Linked DNA regions of Bythopirellula goksoeyrii. The protein of the gene in region 1 binds, or shares a complex with, the protein of each later gene. Links are inferred from orthologs where the notes say so. Each region holds a gene or a part of one and is shown on either strand. Other genes may lie near its edges.

What was found.
Region 2: the proteins of hisH (region 1) and hisF are in contact, whole or in part, in a crystal structure (PDB 6RU0), measured with the Thermotoga maritima proteins. The link is inferred for Bythopirellula goksoeyrii from one-to-one orthologs. Residues at the interface, in WP_004080484.1 of Thermotoga maritima: Asn15, Arg18, Arg22, Arg117, Leu118, Pro119, His120, Met121, Gly122, Trp123, Asn124, Asn134, Gly135, Tyr136, Tyr138, Val140, Tyr158, Glu180, Lys181, Ser182, Ser183, Lys184, Ile185; in WP_004080486.1 of Thermotoga maritima: Met1, Leu2, Ala3, Arg5, Ser40, Glu41, Asp45, Glu46, Ala70, Glu71, Ile73, Asp74, Ile75, Pro76, Phe77, Asp98, Lys99, Ser122, Gln123, Glu161, Thr195, Leu196, Asn247, Arg249, Glu251.

The regions. Positions count from the first base shown.
Region 1 is NZ_CP042913.1:4,878,737-4,886,652, forward strand. What follows is about bases 1,477-4,192. They hold hisH (imidazole glycerol phosphate synthase subunit HisH), read right to left. Parts: upstream 3,295-4,192; coding sequence 2,659-3,294; downstream 1,477-2,658. Other genes in these bases: Pr1d_RS19315 (elongation factor G), read right to left, coding at 1,477-1,603; hisA (1-(5-phosphoribosyl)-5-[(5-phosphoribosylamino)methylideneamino]imidazole-4-carboxamide isomerase), read right to left, coding at 1,694-2,437; Pr1d_RS19330 (OmpA family protein), read right to left, coding at 3,451-4,192. Also shown: more of Pr1d_RS19315, read right to left, coding at 1-1,476; more of Pr1d_RS19330, read right to left, coding at 4,193-4,278; Pr1d_RS19335 (hypothetical protein), read right to left, coding at 4,388-4,927; Pr1d_RS19340 (prepilin peptidase), read right to left, coding at 4,929-6,257; Pr1d_RS19345 (shikimate kinase), read right to left, coding at 6,362-6,895; aroE (shikimate dehydrogenase), read right to left, coding at 7,028-7,916. UniProt on the Escherichia coli protein: IGPS catalyzes the conversion of PRFAR and glutamine to IGP, AICAR and glutamate. The HisH subunit catalyzes the hydrolysis of glutamine to glutamate and ammonia as part of the synthesis of IGP and AICAR.
Region 2 is NZ_CP042913.1:4,589,963-4,600,402, forward strand. The notes cover bases 3,017-6,009. They hold hisF (imidazole glycerol phosphate synthase subunit HisF), read right to left. Parts: upstream 4,904-6,009; coding sequence 4,130-4,903; downstream 3,017-4,129. Other genes in these bases: Pr1d_RS18065 (type IV pilus twitching motility protein PilT), read right to left, coding at 3,017-4,106; Pr1d_RS18075 (sodium:solute symporter), read right to left, coding at 5,106-6,009. Also shown: Pr1d_RS18050 (hypothetical protein), read right to left, coding at 1-354; Pr1d_RS18055 (CvpA family protein), read right to left, coding at 437-967; Pr1d_RS18060 (ATPase, T2SS/T4P/T4SS family), read right to left, coding at 1,024-2,937; more of Pr1d_RS18065, read right to left, coding at 2,937-3,016; more of Pr1d_RS18075, read right to left, coding at 6,010-6,866; Pr1d_RS18080 (3-ketoacyl-ACP reductase), read right to left, coding at 6,948-7,748; Pr1d_RS18085 (glycoside hydrolase family 88 protein), read right to left, coding at 7,758-9,143; Pr1d_RS18090 (aldose epimerase family protein), read left to right, coding at 9,311-10,417.

The DNA.
Region 1 (7,916 bases):
AATTGCCTGGGATCGTTCCCCCCACGACAGAATCAACCCATAGAAAATGGCTTCGCTCCTCGAAGTGATGGGACTTAAGATGGGGAAAGCGATCCTTCGTAGCGAATTCCTCAATGTCCGTTCCTTCGGGTAGCGGGAACATCCGCACGTGAATCTCCGCAAACTGCCCTGCCCCGCCGGACTGCTTCTTGTGCCGATAACTTCCCTCGGCGTTAGTCTGAATTGTCTCGCGATAGGGAATCTTGGGTTCTTTGGCTTCGACTTCGACATGATCGCGACGTTTGAGCCGCTCGCGAATTAAGTTCAGGTGCAAATCACTCATGCCGGTGAGTACCATCTCCTTGGTTTCGGCGTCGTGCTCGATGTGGATGGTCGGGTCTTCTTCGGTAATCTTGTGCAGCGCCCCGGAAAGCTTTGATTCGTCCCCACGTGTCTTGGGAGCAACCGCCAATCCCACCATAGGTGTCGGAAATTTGAGCGGTGGCAGCTGGACTTCACCAATCGACGAGCCAGTATGCAAATCTTCGCATTTTGCAATCGCGACAATCTCCCCAGGGCCTGCCTCATCAACCGGTTCTGTGTGTTCGCCTTGCACACTCAACAGCGGCCCAATCTTGAATCCTTTTCGCGCACCAGCAACTTCAATCGTGGCGTCTTTCTTCAAGGTTCCGGAGAAGACACGTAAGAAACTCAATCGGTGCACAAATGGGTCGATACGCGTCTTAAACACCTGGGCCGATAGCGGTGCCGACGGATCGGGCTTGAGTGTGACGGTATCGCCATCCTTGGTGCCCTGACGCGTAATTGCATCGGGAGGCAATGCCACATTGGCCAGCAAGTCCATCAATTCATTGAGTCCTACCTCTTTCTTGGTCGAGACGCAGACGATCGGTGTGAGTGTCCCGGCTGCAATCGCTTGGACCATCAACTTGGTCAATTCAGCGGTGGCAGGCATCTCGCCCTCGAAATACCGTTCCATCACGGCCTCATCGACCTCGATAATCGACTCGACGAGCGCTTCATGAATTGATTTGGGATCGATAACTGCATCGCCCACGTCGCCGGGAATCTCCAATGTACTGGCAACGCCATGAACTGAATCACCAAGCCCAAGTGGCACGTTCAGCAGCGCACAGCCCGTGCCAAATACTTCCTTGATCGAATCCACCAGTTCCGCGAAGTTTATATTATCGGTATCAAGTTTTGTCAGCACAATGATTCGCCCACACCCTGCCTTGCCCGCCTCGTTCCACGCCCGGCGGGTGTTCACCTTGATACCTGCATGGGCGTCCACAGTAATCAAAGCGGTTTCCACGGCACGCAGTGCCCCGATCATCTGCCCTACCAGATCGGGATAGCCGGGCGTATCGATCAGATTGATTCGTTTGCCTGCATGATCGAAATGGACAACGCTCGCCTCGACGGAATGCTTGTGATGCTTTTCCTCTTCATCGAAATCGCAAATGCTCGTGCCGGCTTCCACGCTCGGCTTGCTATTCACGGCTCCGCTCAGCACCAAGAGTTGATCGACCAGCGAAGTCTTCCCCGCGTTGCCATGTCCGCAAATAGCAAGGTTCCGTATATCCGCAACATTTCTGACCATGATTGCTCCCACTGAATAGGTATAAGACGTGCAAAGCCAATTTGAAGAAAAGAAAAATAACTAGGTGGTAGATATAAGGTGATTGAACTCCTATTGATCCTTCGAAGACGCAATAACACCCGTCTCGGCCACTTCGATGGCTTCGGATAAATCGATAGTGCCCTGATACAATGCCCGCCCCACGATGGCTCCCGCCAATCCGACATCGGCCAACGCGCGGACGTCTTCAATCGTGGTAACGCCACCGGATGCGACGACCGGCACGCTGACCTGTTTCTGCATTTTTTCCATCTCTGGTACATTGGGTCCCTGGAGCATACCGTCGGTAGCAATATCCGTGTAGATGATGGCCGCCAAGGAAACGTCATGAAACTGAGTAGCCAGGTCGGTTGCCCGGACATCGCTGACTTCAAGCCAGCCATGAGTAGCTACGTAGCCATCCCTTGCATCAATTCCAAGTACCAACTGTTCCGGATGCGCTTTGGCCATTTCCCGCAACCAGTCAGGATCGTCCAACGCGGCAGTCCCCAGAACAAGACGATGCAGACCGGTTGCAAATAAGTTGTCTATTGTTTTCTCGCTACGGATACCTCCACCAAGTTCGCATTGCATGTCAACCGCCGCGACGATCTCGCGGACAATTTCGTGATTTGTGGGCTGGCCGTCACGGGCACCATCCAGGTCGACCAGATGCAGATACTTGGCACCGGCGGATTGAAATTTCAGAGCCATTGCCACAGGGTCGTCGGAGAAGACCGTCTCACGGCCGTAGTCGCCCTGCTGCAGTCGCACACACTTCCCCCCCAACAGATCGATCGCAGGCCAAATTTGCATTCTGTAGCCGCCGTATGTTGAGGTGATAGGGATAACCGATAGACCTAGAATATCGCATAGAACAGAGGCGATTTCAAGGCACAGCAGAATGCCCCAACTTTATGGCCATGGGCGAAAAGTTCTGTCATCCCGAGGGGAGCTCCGCGACCAGAGGGATCCGGGGTCACATTGCCAACACGACTTGAAGGCCATTTCTAGTTGAACGTAGATTCCTCAGACGCCTAAGCTCCTTCGGAATGACAGGATGCTAAGGTCAGCTCAGCGAAATTACTCAGTACACGAAGACCTTCGCTCTGGCTTTTCTCTGGATGAAATTGTGTTGCAAAGAGGTTCTCGCGCCAGATGCTTGCGCAGAAGGGAGCAGGATAAGAGGCCTGGCCATCGACGACTTCCAAATCTTCAGGCACGACATAATAGGAATGCACAAAATAGAAAAATGTTTCCTCGGCAATGCCATCAAAGATTGGTGCCTTCCGTCTGAAACTTACTTCGTTCCACCCCATGTGTGGAACTTTGTACTGAGCTGGAACTTGGAACTTGCAGACCTCTCCCTTCAGCACTCCCAGTCCCTCATGCTCGCCATCTTCGAAACTGTGCTCAAACAAGAGTTGCAGACCGAGGCAGATACCTAGAAACGGCTTACCACTTTGAATCGCTTCACGAATTGGCCCAACTAGCTCTCGGCGTTTGAGTTCGGCAATCGCATCTGCAAATGCTCCGACACCGGGAAGCACGATGTGGGAAGCCTTTGCTAGAATCGCCGGATCGCTCGTGATAGCCGCCGCGTGGCCAACACGTTCAAACCCCTTCTGCACACTGCGAAGGTTGCCCATTTGATAGTCAATGATCGCGATCATATTGTGAATGGACCCACTAGAGGGAGGAAAGTTCAGCAGAGAACACATTCTAGGAGTTCGATGCTCTATTTCCTAGCCGTGGGCGCCAGGCCCATGGTTTTTGCCAGTTTCAACCATGGGCTTCCGCCCACGGCTACTAGAAAGAATGGCTCACATTTAGCGACTGGCGATTCGCTCAGGATAGACGACGAATTCAATTCGCCTGTTGCGTGCCTTGCCCGCCTCGGTGGCATTCGAAACCACCGCATGATTTCCACCGTGGCCGATGACGAATAGCTGGACGGCAGGCAATGTTCCCCGCTCAATCAGGGCGTTGTAGACTGAGAGTGACTGAGCAGCAGAGAGGTGGTGGTTTGAAGGGAATTGTTGGGAATGGGTAGAAGAGTCGTCCGTATGCCCCTCGATGCCGATGATGTGTTCGGGGAAATTCTGCCGCAGATCTATGGCGACGCTGGCCAACAGTTGCTTGGCATCGTCCTTCAAATAAGGACTCCCCGGCATGAACAGCTGATCCGCGGGGATTTCTACCCGCAATAAATCGCCATCCTGGCGCACCTGCACCCCCGGCAAATCAGCCAATGCCAGGTTCTTAAGCATACTGTTGTTGGCCCGAATCTCGCCTTGCTCGCGTTGGCTGGCCGACGCCATCAACGCCGATGTTTTCGTTCGAAGTTGCGAATTGTCTTCACGCAAGGCGACTAACTGATCTGTCGTCGCGCGGAGTTGATCGCGAGTCGTATTGATCTCGTCGGTTAAGAGTTGCACCTTTTGTCGCGACTGGGCCAGGATTGCTTCGAGTTCCTGATTATCGCGATCGAGCGATTGGGCTCGGCTTTGGTATTCCTGATTCTGCTGTGCCACTAACTGCATCTGTTGGTCGGCTGCAGCGGCTGCCTGCTGGTTCGGTTTGTACGCAAGCCGACTACACCCGGTTGCCAGAAGCAACGCGAGGCATGAGAACAACATGAGGCAGCGAATTGACATACGATCGCATTGAGTGACGAGGAATTGTCGATAGCGCGAACACACCTCCCACGGTCAGCACCGCGATGAGTGGCCGGAACGGTAGCAACCGTCACCCGCCCCAACAAGATCAGCTCGCCACTAGAATGCTAGCAGCGCATTCGCCAACGCTTTCTAAAGGCAATTCAATCCTCGGGTAGTCGCCGTAGAATCGTTTGATGAAATTCCGATGCCAGCGTTGAGGCTTGTGAGCTTCCCAACCTTGGCGAGCAAGAAACCGGTCCGAAAGACGGCTGTTGGCCGCATCGCAAAGAATGGCATCGGAACGCTTTGCCTCGGCGATGGCATCGAGTGCGGTGGCGGCGGCCAGTGCGGTTGCCATACTCGTACTTTGGCTGGAGACGACATACTTCAACGCGAGAAAATTTGGGCAAGAGAGTGGCTGATTATAGTACAGCCAGCAATGATCCTCCGCCCCACGCGCGTGATAATCGCGGCTTACCGGCAATATCTCGGGCAGTGATAGCAGTTTGGGCCAACGTCGCAAGTGGATTGCCACGAGTTTTCCTGCCGCGGTTTCGATCACCCCATAGCGACCGCCACGAATCGCAGGCAAGGCGTTCAGCCATTCATCGCGGTTTCTACAAGAAAGTGTTCGAGTAAAAGTCATTTCAATCCATCCTTGTCGCTTGTCCAAACAACAGTCGCTTGATCTGCTGCCAGATGAACAACAAGATGCCCAACATCACGAAACAAAACAACAACACTGCCGGCACAAGCCAGCCGAGTTGAAACGCAAAGGACACGCGATTCCAAACTCCTGCCCAGTAAACCATGACGAACAAGGCCCCCAGGCAAAGGAACGGTCCGTAGGGAATCACATCATCACGTTTGGTGATGAGCTGCATCAGTCCGCCAATCAAACCTGCAAAGGGGGCTACGAAGAACACGATGACACATGCTTGCCAGCCCAGGAAGGTGCCGACCATCATCATGAGTGTCACGTCACCGAAACCCATCGCCTCGCGACCCATGGCAGCGCTGCCAACGATGCGCACGATCCAGATCATGGCACCACTCATTGCTAACCCGACAAGTGCCGTGAGCAACCCCATCCAGGCGACCGTACCCCACCACCACACGGCTGCGATGGCCAACGCACCGCCCCAAGCAATTACCCCGAGCGGCGGGCGGCAGAATTCACGAAGGACCCGGCGGCAAATAACGCTCGTCGCTCGCCACACTCCTCGCCGCCCTCGCCAGATTCTTGGCGCTAGAGCGAAACACCATAGCCACCAACAGAACTGGCCCAGGGCTAACGAACGCCAATTAGGTGCCGGCCGAAACTGCGGTGACCATTCGTTTGGCGAAGCAAGCAGAGTTGGTTCCACATAAGCCTTCAGTCCGATGGCTATCTGCGGCAAGGGCACTTCGATACCAATCTCAGGCGGCGCTTGTGGGAAAGTCCCCAGTGGCAGCAAACTCATGGGCAAGCAAGCAGCCAACAAGAGTCCGATCAACGTCCCGGGCACAGTGATTTCGTCGGGAATTATTTTTTCATCGAAGTCGATAAAACTCGCAGCAACCATCAGCGTGATCAAGATCGCGTGACTCCAGAATGTGGGCCACACTGCCGAGAGTGGAATTGCTGTTCTGGGAAAAGCGAGTGGAACCTGTGCATCTTGCAAAAGCTGTTGGAGCTGGCCAAGCACGAGTCCACGCTGGTCGACTTCCCACCAGCACAAGAGTACAAGACCAATTCCCATGCTAAGTTCAATCAGAAGCGGTCTGCCCCAAAACCAACTACCATGCACTGTGCTCTCACGCCGCATGCCATTCCAGCCGAGAACCGGTAACCTATCCGACCAACGCCGCGATGGCACCCCGTCAGGGATTGGCCCCCAAGGAGAAATTGGTCGAGGATTCCAGGCGAGGCAATAGATGGCCCAATTCGCAAGCGCACCCAAGGCAGCACCGACGAAGAATACGCCGAGTTGCATAAGAGAAAACTGAATGGCAGCGAGCGGGAACATGCATCAAGTCGAGGGTGGGAGTCGTCCCTGTCCCCCCTCCTGTAACTCAGGTGAGGGCCTAGGGGTGGGGCTCAGCCCACCAGCGCCACGTATATTTCGTCGGCTATCTCGGCAGGCTGCTTTTCTTCGGTATCGACCTCAAGGGTAGCACACCCCCGGTAAATCGGATCTCGTTGGTCCAGGAGGACCTCAATTTCGGTACGACCGCCGTGATTAGTCAGGTTAGGACGCCGCTCGGCGGTCGTGGAGTCGGTTTCCAGCCGCCCAGCGAGGGTCTCGGGGGTGGCTTTGAGCCACACCACCGCCTGACAGCCAGCAAGGCAATCGCGGTTTTCCTTCCGCAAGACAGCCCCACCACCCAGGGCCAATATCGCTTGTGAGCGCCGACAAAGCTCGGACACCACCTTGGCCTCCAAATCACGAAATGCCGCTTCCCCATCGTCGGCAAAAATCGCCGCGATCGACTTGCCAGCGCTCAGTTCTACTTCGACGTCGGCGTCCACCCAGTCCCACCCAGTGCGCAGAGCAAGAAGCTGCGCGACGGTCGTCTTCCCCGTCCCGCGGAGTCCAATTAGGGCAATGGAGCGTGTATCAATCGGTGGCATCGTTTCCCTTGGTTTGCCGCGCTCGCGGCGCCTTCTTGTTAGCCGCGATGCGGAGCGCAGCGCAGCAGAGCGCGTTGTACGATCCTTACGGCTTAGCGTCAACAACTCCGTTCGCCATCGCTCCCGGCTCGTCTACCGCCCAATCCCAATCGGCCCAATCGCCTTCTTCAATACGTCGCGCATTAGGTTGGGAGGTGCTTCCTGCTTGGTAAAAAGGTAAAACTGCAGCCGCGCCTGTCGCACAAACATTTCAACGCCGGTGATTGCCTCCGCATTGCGTGCCCGAGCATCTTTCACAAGCAAAGTCGATTCGGGATTGTACACCGTGTCGAACACCAGCATCGAAGGTTTCAGGAACGTCTTACTCACCGGCGACTCATCGACGTTCGGGTGCATACCAATCGGTGTGCAATTGATGAGAATGTCACACTGAGCCCGCTGGCGAGATTCCCAGTCGATCGCCTTGCAATCGAAAGCAGCGGCCAGTCGATCGGCACGCTGCTTGGTCCGCGAAGCTATCGTCACAAGCGCACCCCGGCTTTTGAGTCCATACACAATCGGCCTGGCAACTCCTCCCGCTCCCAAGACCAAGGCACGCTGGTTTTTCAGCGGACTTGGCTTCACTCCAATACCACCCATGGCATGTTCCAAGCAATCCATGGCGGAGTTGTAGTCGGTGTTGTATCCGATGACTTCACTACCATCGAATACGACCGTATTGACTGCCGCAATGCTCTTCACTGCAGGATCTACCTTCGTGAGAAACTTGGCAATCGCTTCCTTATGAGGAATCGTCACGCTCAGTCCCTTGATTCCCAGTCGCGGGGCATCTTCCATAAACTGCTCAAGATCGTCCGAGGGAACACGAAAAGGACAATAGACCGCATTTATTTCACGAGCATCAAAGGCTGCATTGTGAACATGAGGGCTCAGACTATGGCCGACCGGATCAGCGATCACACCATAAACTTGAGTCTCTGGTCCGATATGCTCGTATCGATAGATCTCATTCATCTGCTGA
Region 2 (10,440 bases), 290 kb from region 1 along the record:
AAGGGCTCCCGAGATATTTCCTTCGACAATTGTATCGAGCCACTGCCGTGCCGCTTGATCGGCCTGCCGCTGGAAGAGTTGAGAACGGACCAGCGTTTTCACAGGTGCGGCCACAAGACAGAAAACTGAAAGAAAAAGTGCCAACTTGGCAATGTTCATACCCGAAAGTGTTTCCGCGTGAGATCGAATGCTGACGCATGCCAACAATGCCACTGCTATACCCATCATGGGGAGGACTAGAAACAACGGAACCATCAAAGCCAATGGAGACAACAACCCAAGAACTAAGGCCAAGATTGCCAGGCTACTCAGAGAGCGATACGAAATAAGTTCGTCTGCGTCATAAGCGTCCATATTATCTGCTCCACTGCGGAAAGTAGCTCACTGTAGGACCGACTTTGAAAAAGCAGGATCTATGAATTCTGTCAGAACAAGTCTAGGGATTGCTCGCAGTAAATGTCTTGTCAATGCCCTCTGCAGAGGCAAACGAATTCGCGACATTCCAAAAAGGCGCCCGAGCATAGGTAAAGACACTTTGGGCAAAACCAGGACTATCGGAGTATTTCCATTCGCCAGCCTTTATCGCGATGCGATCGAGCGTGTAGGCGGCGAAACTGGCAAACATGACAGCGACAAAAACCCCCACTAACGGACCGCCAATTTTGTCTACCAGTGGGATAAATCGCATCTTGGTCCGCGATGTACGATCTGCCACGATTCGAATCACCAGTACTGATACCGTAAACACACCCCACACTCCCGCAAACACAAAATACCAAGCGTTGTCTGGACCCTTGCCCGCCTGTTCCCCAAGAAAATTTCCCGCCGGCACTCCAATGAAGATACCAAACAGGCCACCTAGCATAACACTAATCAGTGCAATAGCATTGCTCCACAGCCCTTCGTTTACCGTCATCGCAACACCAGCGAACAACAATGCACAGATCAAGATGGCAAGGTACAACATAAGAATTACCTAGGAATTTAAATCAATTTTGGGTTTAGTCGACTACACCGTATCGGTCATTGTTTCAACACTCTCGTCAACTCTTGCAATGACGTGGTTCCTTGTGCTACCAACAAGACTCCCTCTTCTTGCAGAGAACGTTGCCGAGAGGCCCGGGCTGCTTCCTTCAACAAGGGGAGTTTGGGTTGCTTGATCAGGATTTCCCGTATCTTGTCGTTCACGACAAGCAATTCAAATAATCCCGTACGACCAAGATAGCCCAGACCCTGGCAAGCCTTGCACGGTTTTTCAATCTCATCCCCTTTTGGTGGCCGATAGAGCTGTTCTACTTTGCCAGCCGGAATGCCAAGCTTACGAAGCACATCTGACGGCGGAGTATACCCCACCTTACAGTCGGGACACAATTTGCGAATCAACCGTTGGTACAGCACTCCCTTAGTAACCTTCGCAAACTCTTTGGGGGGCATTTTCAACTGCAAAAATCGCAGCAATGCCTCAGCAGCTTCTTTCGCTCGAATACTTGTCACGACAAGATGTTCATCCTGCACTTCTTTAAACAGCAATTTCGCAGTCTCTACATCTGTCATATCTCGCAAGACGTAAACGTTGGGATAGGTACGAATCAGTGTTGGAAGAATTGACGCCGGGGTTTCCCCCTTGGACGCATCGTACGTCGTGACTGAGATATTCTGTATGTCATGCTCACGATTAGAGACCTCCTCGATTGCGACGAAATCTCTCATCAGCCGATCCGTCTCCTCCAACGAGACGTTGATCATGGTGCTCAAACCACCACCAGGGAGTGAGGAGAAGATCACCAAACCGGCTTCAGCACCCATTAGCTCGGCCCATTGCTTCTGCAGGCCCTCGCGCATTCCGAGATCATCGTAGTGCACCATATTCTGCTTCTCGCCGATTCGAGTCACTACAACGCGTTCGCCAGTGGCAACTCCCTGGGATACCACCGGACAGATATATGTCTTCCCTTCATATTTTGCACCAAATTGGCCTTGCTGTTTGTTCTTGCGATCTTTGACATTCAAATTTGCTAGAGTCTTGATCACCGCCAGCATCACATCACTCGACTCGCGGTCACGTGGTTCACCGTTGTGCCAGACTCCATCTATCTCATGGCGCACCGTAACGCCCTGCTGAGTGTAGTCGAGCATGAGTTTATCGGCTCGGCGCTGTACAAGTTCAGCCACCGCGTCTTTGAGCAGCAGATACCCCGGTGATTGGCGTGCTGCGAGTAAATTCGCATTATTCGTCGAAAGATCTTCTGCCCCCATTGCCATTAGTTCGACAGGGGCTCCCTTTTCATAGTCCGCCTTGCGTTCGGAACTCATCTTGATGCCAACACTACTTAGAGTAGTAGCTATCGCATACCTCCACCAAGAACTCGTTAGAACCGTCTCGTGGGGTTCGACATTCTTATTGTGTACTAGCACATATGGCACCCAGGAGGCTACGAAAGCAACAAACATCAAGAGCGCTCGTAGCCATGTCGGCGCCGGAAGGAAAAACATCAGCACCGTTAGAAGCACAAAAGGCAAGTAATAGATGAGGCTCCACTTATGCCAGCCAAGTCCATGGATCTGGCAATCACGATTGACCCAATCCCCCGCTGCAACCCACATCCAAAAAATCACTACGAGCCCAATCAATTTAAGAAGCACCCCCAGATTGAAACTTAGGGTGAGAGCTCGCTGAGAAAAATCGGGCGTCGCGTTCCCACTGGAGGCATTGGGATTGGTCAACGCCGGTTCAGAACCCTCGGCAGGTTGATCATTGTTTGCACCGCCACGCCGTGCGGCGCCAGTATCCAATTCGTTGCCGATCGCCTGAGTAGCTCCCAATTCACCCAAACTGGTCTGAGCCCAGACTGAACCGGGTGTCAGCCAAGTCTGCACGAAAATACACAATAATAACGAGGCTGCGCTCGGTGAAACAATTCTGGTCAATTTCAGCATCAAATCATACCGCCTTGCGAAACGTCGATTCCCTTAAGTGCCATCTTCAATTCTTCGCGATTAGGAGCAACCTCCAACGCGACCTCACGGTCGATCAGCTGATCGTCTACCAACTTTTTCAAACTCTGTGTGAAATTCTGCATGCCGTCTTCTTTACCGACGCGGATCGCTCCATTGAGACGATGATCTTCTTCTTCCAGAACCAGCTTCTGTACGGTGGGCGAGAAGGTCATAATTTCCACCGTCGGCACTCGACCGACACCTGGCTTGATCGACTTGAGCAACTTCTGAGCGACGATGCCCCGCATGTTCATGGCAATCGCACTCCGAAGGGCACTGTGCATATCCTGAGGAAAGAGATCCAAAATACGTCCGATCGTCGACGCCGCGGTACTAGCGTGAATAGTTCCAAAGACCAAGTGACCCGTCTCGGCAGCATGAATCGCCGTCATGAAGGTTTCCTTGTCACGCATTTCGCCCACGAGCATCACGTCGGGATCTTCGCGCACGGCGTGCTTCATGCCAATCTCAAAGTCGACCACATCCAGGCCGATTTCGCGCTGGTTGATGAGACATTTGTCCTCGGTAAACACGAATTCGATCGGGTCCTCGAGAGTTAAGATATGTTTGCGGTAACGGGCGTTGATCCAGTTGAGCATCGAGGCGATGGTAGTACTCTTTCCCGAACCGGTCACCCCAGCCAGCAAAATCATTCCTTGGTCGAAGGTACAAAGACGCTCCATCGAAGGGGGCAAGTTGAGACCCTCGAAGTTGGGGATCCAACTATTCACTCGCCGTGCCACCATTCCGATGTGTCCCAGTTGCTGCAGCAAATTGACGCGAAACCGCCAACTTGTGCCATCCACGTCACACATATGGGCAAAGTCGGCACCCCCATCATGGTCGAAAATCTTGCGGCTCCGCTCGTTCATCAGTGGAAAACAAAGCCGAACCATCTCTTCGTCGTCGATCGGCTCACGATTCATCGGCCGCAGCGAACCATCGACGCGTACCATGGGTGGTCGACCCACTTTGAGATGCAAATCGCTCGCCTCGAGTTTCACACATGCGCGGAAGAGCTTGTTGACTTCTAATTCTTGATGCCGGGCTACAAAACTATCGTAGTCCGATTCGTTGATCGAAGATTGACTGGGGGATTTTGCCATCATGTCCTCCGCCGATACCTATTTACTCAAGCCGCCATTCGCACGTTCACGCCACAATCAGCCATCACTCGCTTCGTTTCCTGAATAGAAAACTCGCCGAAGTGAAATATACTTGCCGCCAACGCCGCATCCGCTTTGCCAATCGTCACGGCGTCTGCCAAATGCTGCGGGCACCCAGCCCCACCACTAGCAACCACTGGGACCGATACTGCTTCCGACACTGCCGACGTGATCTCCAAGTCGTAGCCGTCCTTGGTACCGTCCGCATCCATACTTGTTAAGACGATCTCACCTGCACCAAGACTCTCAACCTGCCGCGCCCAGTCGACGGCCTCAAGACCAGTGCCAACACGGCCTCCATTGATAAATACTTCCCACAGTTCACGTCCCTCGTGCATCACACGCTTGGGATCAATATTTACCACGATACACTGCTTGCCAAAACGAAGTGCAGCTGCGCGGACAAATTCCGGGTCCCGCACTGCCGCCGAATTGATGGAAACCTTGTCACACCCGGCGAGCAGCAGTTGCCGGATATCATCCAGGTTGCGAATTCCTCCACCCACCGTTAGAGGCATGAATACCTGTTCGGCCGTGCGCCGAACTACGTCGAGCATGATATCGCGCCCCTCATGGCTGGCGCAAATATCAAGAAAAACCAATTCATCAGCCCCTTCCTGCTCGTATCGAGAAGCAACTTCTACAGGGTCCCCTGCATCGCGGAGCTTCACAAAATTGGTGCCCTTTACTACCCGTCCACGGTCTACATCCAGGCAAGGGATCACACGTTTGGCAAGCATAGCAGCGCAAGTTCCGAGTTCAACATCCTGGGATAGGTTTGGCCTGTTGTCCGAGAAGGCGAAAATCGACCGAAGTCCCCTAAACCCTTTAGTTTAAGTACGCCTGGGGGGGCGGTCAACTCAGCGAGAAACAAGTTAACTAAGCAGAGTTAAAGGATTTAGGTACGCAATGGCTGCCAGGATAGCTCACTCAACTTCCGCATTACCCCCTGAAGAACAAATAAGCCACCAAAATCGACGCGACCAATGCCACGGACGCCACTACATCCAGCATCGACCAACTGCTCCGAGTTTCGCTTCTCTGGGCATCGGTCAGCGTCCCGTAGGTAATGCCACTGATTCGCTCGTAGTCTGGCGCCCGGGTCATTAGGCTCACGACGATCATCACCACCGAGCTAACAATGAAGATCAATAAACTGAAATACTGGAAGTAAATCTTATTGACGATCCAAAAGAGCGAGCCTTCGGTGTACTCAAATCCCTCCTTGACCTTTGGCAGCGTATCCACGGCCAGTCGAAATATGCCCATTAGAAACCCAACGATCAATGCCCACAAACAGCCCTGCGCGTTTAGTCGTTTCCAGAAGATACCGAGAAAGAACACGACAAAAATTGGCGGGGCCAAATACCCTTGTACCGACTGCAAGTAGTCGTACAACCCTCGCGAGCCTTTAATGACCGGTATCCAAGCGAGTCCCACCAACACCATTGCCAAAGTGGCCCGACGACCGATGCGAACCAAGTCTGCTTCCGATGCATTGGGATATTTCTTGGAATAGAGATCGATTGTGAAAAGCGTCGAACAGGCATTGAACACACCTGCTAGTGAGCTCATTAATGCCGAGAGCAACCCTGCAACAACGATACCGCGCACTCCAGCAGGGAGCACATGCTGCACCATCAATGGAAACGCTGCCTGAGCCTGATCGCGGACCACTTCCCCCTCGCTATCAACCAACGAGCGCAACCCTTCAATGTCACCCGACTTGGCCAGTGCCAGACAGATCATGCCTGGCACGATAAAGATAAAGACCGGCAGCAATTTGAGAAGCCCGGCAAAAATGCTTCCTCGCCGTGCATTGGTCTCGCTGTCTGCCCCCAGTGCTCGTTGAACAATGTATTGGTCGGTACACCAATACCAGAGCCCAATAATCGGCGCACAGAAAAGCATCCCCAGCCAAGGGTAGTTGCCGTTGAAGTACCAGGCCTGCTTGGTAAGCTGCCCCGCTTCGTTAACGACTTCCACCGGCGCCCAGGTCCCTTCCACCCCAGCGGGGACTAGCGGTTTCCACAGATTGAACGCTTCGCTTCCTAGGTTTTCCCTCAGAGCAGCCCAGCCCCCAATATGCTCCAACCCGTAGTAGGTCACCATCGCTGAACCAGCGATCAGAATAAATGTCTGCAATGCCTCGGTGTAAGCGACCGCGCGAAACCCACCTAAGGTTGTATAGATACCCGTAATCACGAGTACCAGAATCGATCCGATCCAAAAACTATCGAAGGGCCCCAATCGCATCTCGGGTAACAACACGCCAAATACAATCCCTCCCGCAAAAATGCCTACGGCGATCTTCGTCACGATATAAGCCACTAACGAAATGATCGACAGTACATACCGCGAGGCCGGCGAGAATCGCCTTTCAAGAAATTCCGGCATGGTGAACACGCGCGACCGTGAATAAAACGGCACTAGTACCCAGGCTAGCACAAGCAAACACCACGCATGGAGTTCATAGTGGGCGAGCGCCACTCCGTCTGTCGCCCCCGATCCCGCTAATCCAACCAGATGCTCGGAACCAATATTCGAGGCAAAAATAGAAGCCCCGACAATGAACCAGCCTAGACTATGACCCGCCAGAAAGTAGTCGCTCGAGGTATTCTTGCTCTTGTTGATCACCCACCACGCCAGTACCAACAAGAGTGCAAAGTACCCGGCAACCACCATCCAGTCCAAAGCGACCATCTATAAAAAGCCTTTCGAAAATCTTAATAATACTAGTGATGGGCACTGCCCAATCTACTCGCCTGAAACGAAGTGCCGCATTTATAACCTCGGCACGGTCAATCCACCATCCACGATCAGCACGTTTCCCGTCGCATATGGCAATTCTCCTCGAGCGAGCATCGCCACTGCCCTCCCCACGTCCTCGGGAGTGCCCCAGCGGGGATCGAGCGTAAGTCCCTCGGCAATTTTCTTCTCATAAACTTCACTTACCGAGCTTGTCATATCCGTCAGAATAACCCCGGGACGTACCTCGAAAACCTGAATGCCAAATTCCGCCAGTCGCACCGCCCACAGTTGCGTCGCCATCGCCACACCGGCTTTCGAAATGCAATAATCCCCTCGATTGACCGAGGCCAGCGTCGCGGATATCGAGGTGATGTTCACGATCACACCCGACAACGAGTTATCTGTTTTGCGCTGTTCGATCATCCAGCGTGCAACTTCTTGAGTTAGAAAGTAAGGGCCGCGGAGATTGATCCCGATTAAACGGTCAAAACTCTCCTCGGTCGCATCCAAGAGATCAGCCCGCGTTTCGGGAGCAACTCCCGCGTTGTTGACCAACACATCGAGCCGACTAAAGCGAGAGCGAATCGAATTAAGCATCTCAGCGCGGCCGTCGGCATCCGCCACGTCCGCCTGGCAATATAACACCATCGCACCAAGAGCTTCTAATTCTTCCAGAGCATCAGCTACTGCAGCTTCCTCTCGTCTGCCATTCACTACTAAGTTGAACCCATCCTGCGCAAGCTGTCGGGCGATCCCTAAGCCAATTCCACGCGACCCCCCGGTTACCAGTGCAACCTTCTTTGGCGTATCCTTTTTGGGTGCCGACTTTGGCATAATTTCAACTCACTTCTCGACAGGACCAAAGAAAGTGTAGTAAGGCTGCCCCTTGGCCTCACGGCCAAGCATCAAGACCAACTCGCGCATGTGGTAATCTCCCCACATACTCGACTCGCCACAGGGAACCTTTCGTTTTGGTGGGATGTAGTCCCATCCATTGGGGCGGTGATATACCGAATGCAAGAGCAGACCCTCGTGCCGAGGATCGGTCGATAGATAGAGGTCATCGAGCAAGGTCTCGGCCACCGTCAAACCTGCCTGTCGATAACGTATTCCTGCTTCGTCACCCTGCGACAACAGATAGTTCCCCAGTCGCAATAAACCTTGGGCTCCTATCGCAGCAGCCGAACTATCGACCGGCTCAAAATCATTGAACGGGTCGGCCGGTCGTTCCAAATAATTCCCCATTTGAGCCAACCCGGGAGCTCCCGTATCCCAATAAGGCACCCCACACACAGGCGTATGCTCTAGATAGAAATCACAAGTCGCACGAGCGGCTTTCAAGAAAATCGCCTCGACTGCCGCACGGTCGCCGACGCTTTCAAGTTCTTCATCCTCGCGTGTGGTAAGCCACTCCAACTGTTCAGGAAAACCAACCATCGCCCACGCGAGTCCGCGTGTCCACGTGGTGAAGCCCGAATATCCTTGCTGAGTGGAGGGGCAACGATACTCGCCGTTGTTGGTGTTGAATACGGATTCATGCGCAGTGCGACCCCAGAGATCATAAATATCACGACCTTCGTCGTACCAAATATTGTATCTGGCAGTTGCATTGGCATGTTGCACGAGCCGCACAAGTAGCGAATGCTTTTCGTCACGCTCACCAATCAACGCGTGCCCCAACTGATGCGAAAGTGCCAAAGCCCGACAAGTTCGAATCGTATCGACGAAAAGTGATTGCGGTCCATTGAAAGAGTAGATGTACCCTCCCCCATCAAGCGTGGCCGACCATCGAGCTGCCTGCACAGCACCAGTAACCTTCAAGGCAAGTTCATAAAAACTACGTTCCGATGCATTTTCAGCGATCCGACCTTCGTTCATCAGCCGCCACAGGTTGCCATATGTACTCACGTTATTGAAGCCATGATCATGGACCCCCACGTGCGTTAAATGCGGTGCCATTACTTCGGTTGTGCGTTCCCTACCCAACTCCAAATAGCGAGTGTCATTGCTCGCATCGAATTGCAGAAGTGCCGAACCGTATTGAAATCCTTGTGTCCACTCGGTCCAACCTTTGGCTGTGTACCTGCCAGCCACTGTAAACACCGGCGAGGCCGAACCTGGCGGACAACTTCCTTCTATCGCATCGATCGCATTGGCCGAGGCCTCCCAAAAAACATCCAGTCGAGGCAAGAGGTCGGAAGCTTGAAGTTGTTGGTTTATTTCAATCATGATTTGTCCAGAGTAACTCGACTGCAGCAGAATCTTCAATTATCGCAGACATTGGTACTTGCGAAAGCCATGAAGAAACGAAAAATAGGAATTGATGCCACTTTTCATTTGTGCGGAAATCGCCGGTTCTATTGCAAGCTACCACCCCTATCTTTGAGAGTTTCCAAATGCCAAGACTTTTATTCTTATGCACACTCCTGCTAACCCTCAACGCTTCTCTTGTTTCCGCAGAAGTAAAAGTCGCAGACTTCGACTCTATAGAACTATTCACACTGACTAATAGCAACGGCATGGTGGTCAAGGCGACAAACTATGGTGCGATTATCACCACAATCGAGGTCCCCGACCGCAATGGGAAAATCGCCGACATTACCCTGGGCTATGATGATGTCTCCGGCTACATGAATGCCGTCGATAAGCCCTACTTCGGCGCGGTGGTCGGTCGCTTTGGCAATCGCATCGCCAAAGGCAAATTTACTCTCGAGGGCACCGAATACACTCTCGCGCTCAACAATGGCGTGAACACTCTTCATGGTGGCAACATCGGGTTCGATAAAGTTGTATGGTATGCAGAAATGGTTGGCGACAAAGGGGTTAAATTTAGCTACCTTGCCAAGGATATGGAGGAAGGTTATCCAGGCAATCTCAGTGTGAGTGTCAAGTACACCCTCACTGATGACAATGAGATCGTGATCGACTATCACGCGACCACTGACAAAGCAACTCCAGTGAATCTCACGCAACACGCCTACTTCAATCTCAAAGGAGAAGGCGAGGGCACAATCCTCGATCACGAGTTAGTGATCAACGCGCTGCGCTATACTCCGGTCGACGCCACTCTCATTCCCACAGGAGAATTAGCACCAGTCGATGGTACGGCATTCGACTTCCGCGAGGCCAAGAAAATCGGCCGCGATATAGATCAAACCGACGAGCAGCTCAAATTTGGTGGCGGCTACGACCACAACTGGGTCCTCAATCGTAAGAAAGAAGATGGCGAACTGGATCTTGCTGCCCGCGTGGTGGAACCGACTTCAGGCCGGGTACTTGAAGTGCTATCTACCGAGCCCGGAGTTCAGTTCTACTGTGGCAATTTTTTGAAAGGCAATCTGAAAGGGAAGAGTGGCAAACCCTACGACTATCGTGGCGGCTTTGTCCTCGAAACACAACACTTTCCCGATAGCCCGAACCAACCGAACTTCCCCAACACAATACTACAACCCGGTGAAACCTACGATTCGAAAACCGTATGGAAGTTCTCCACCGACAAATAGCAACAACCTGCATCTCGATTGCC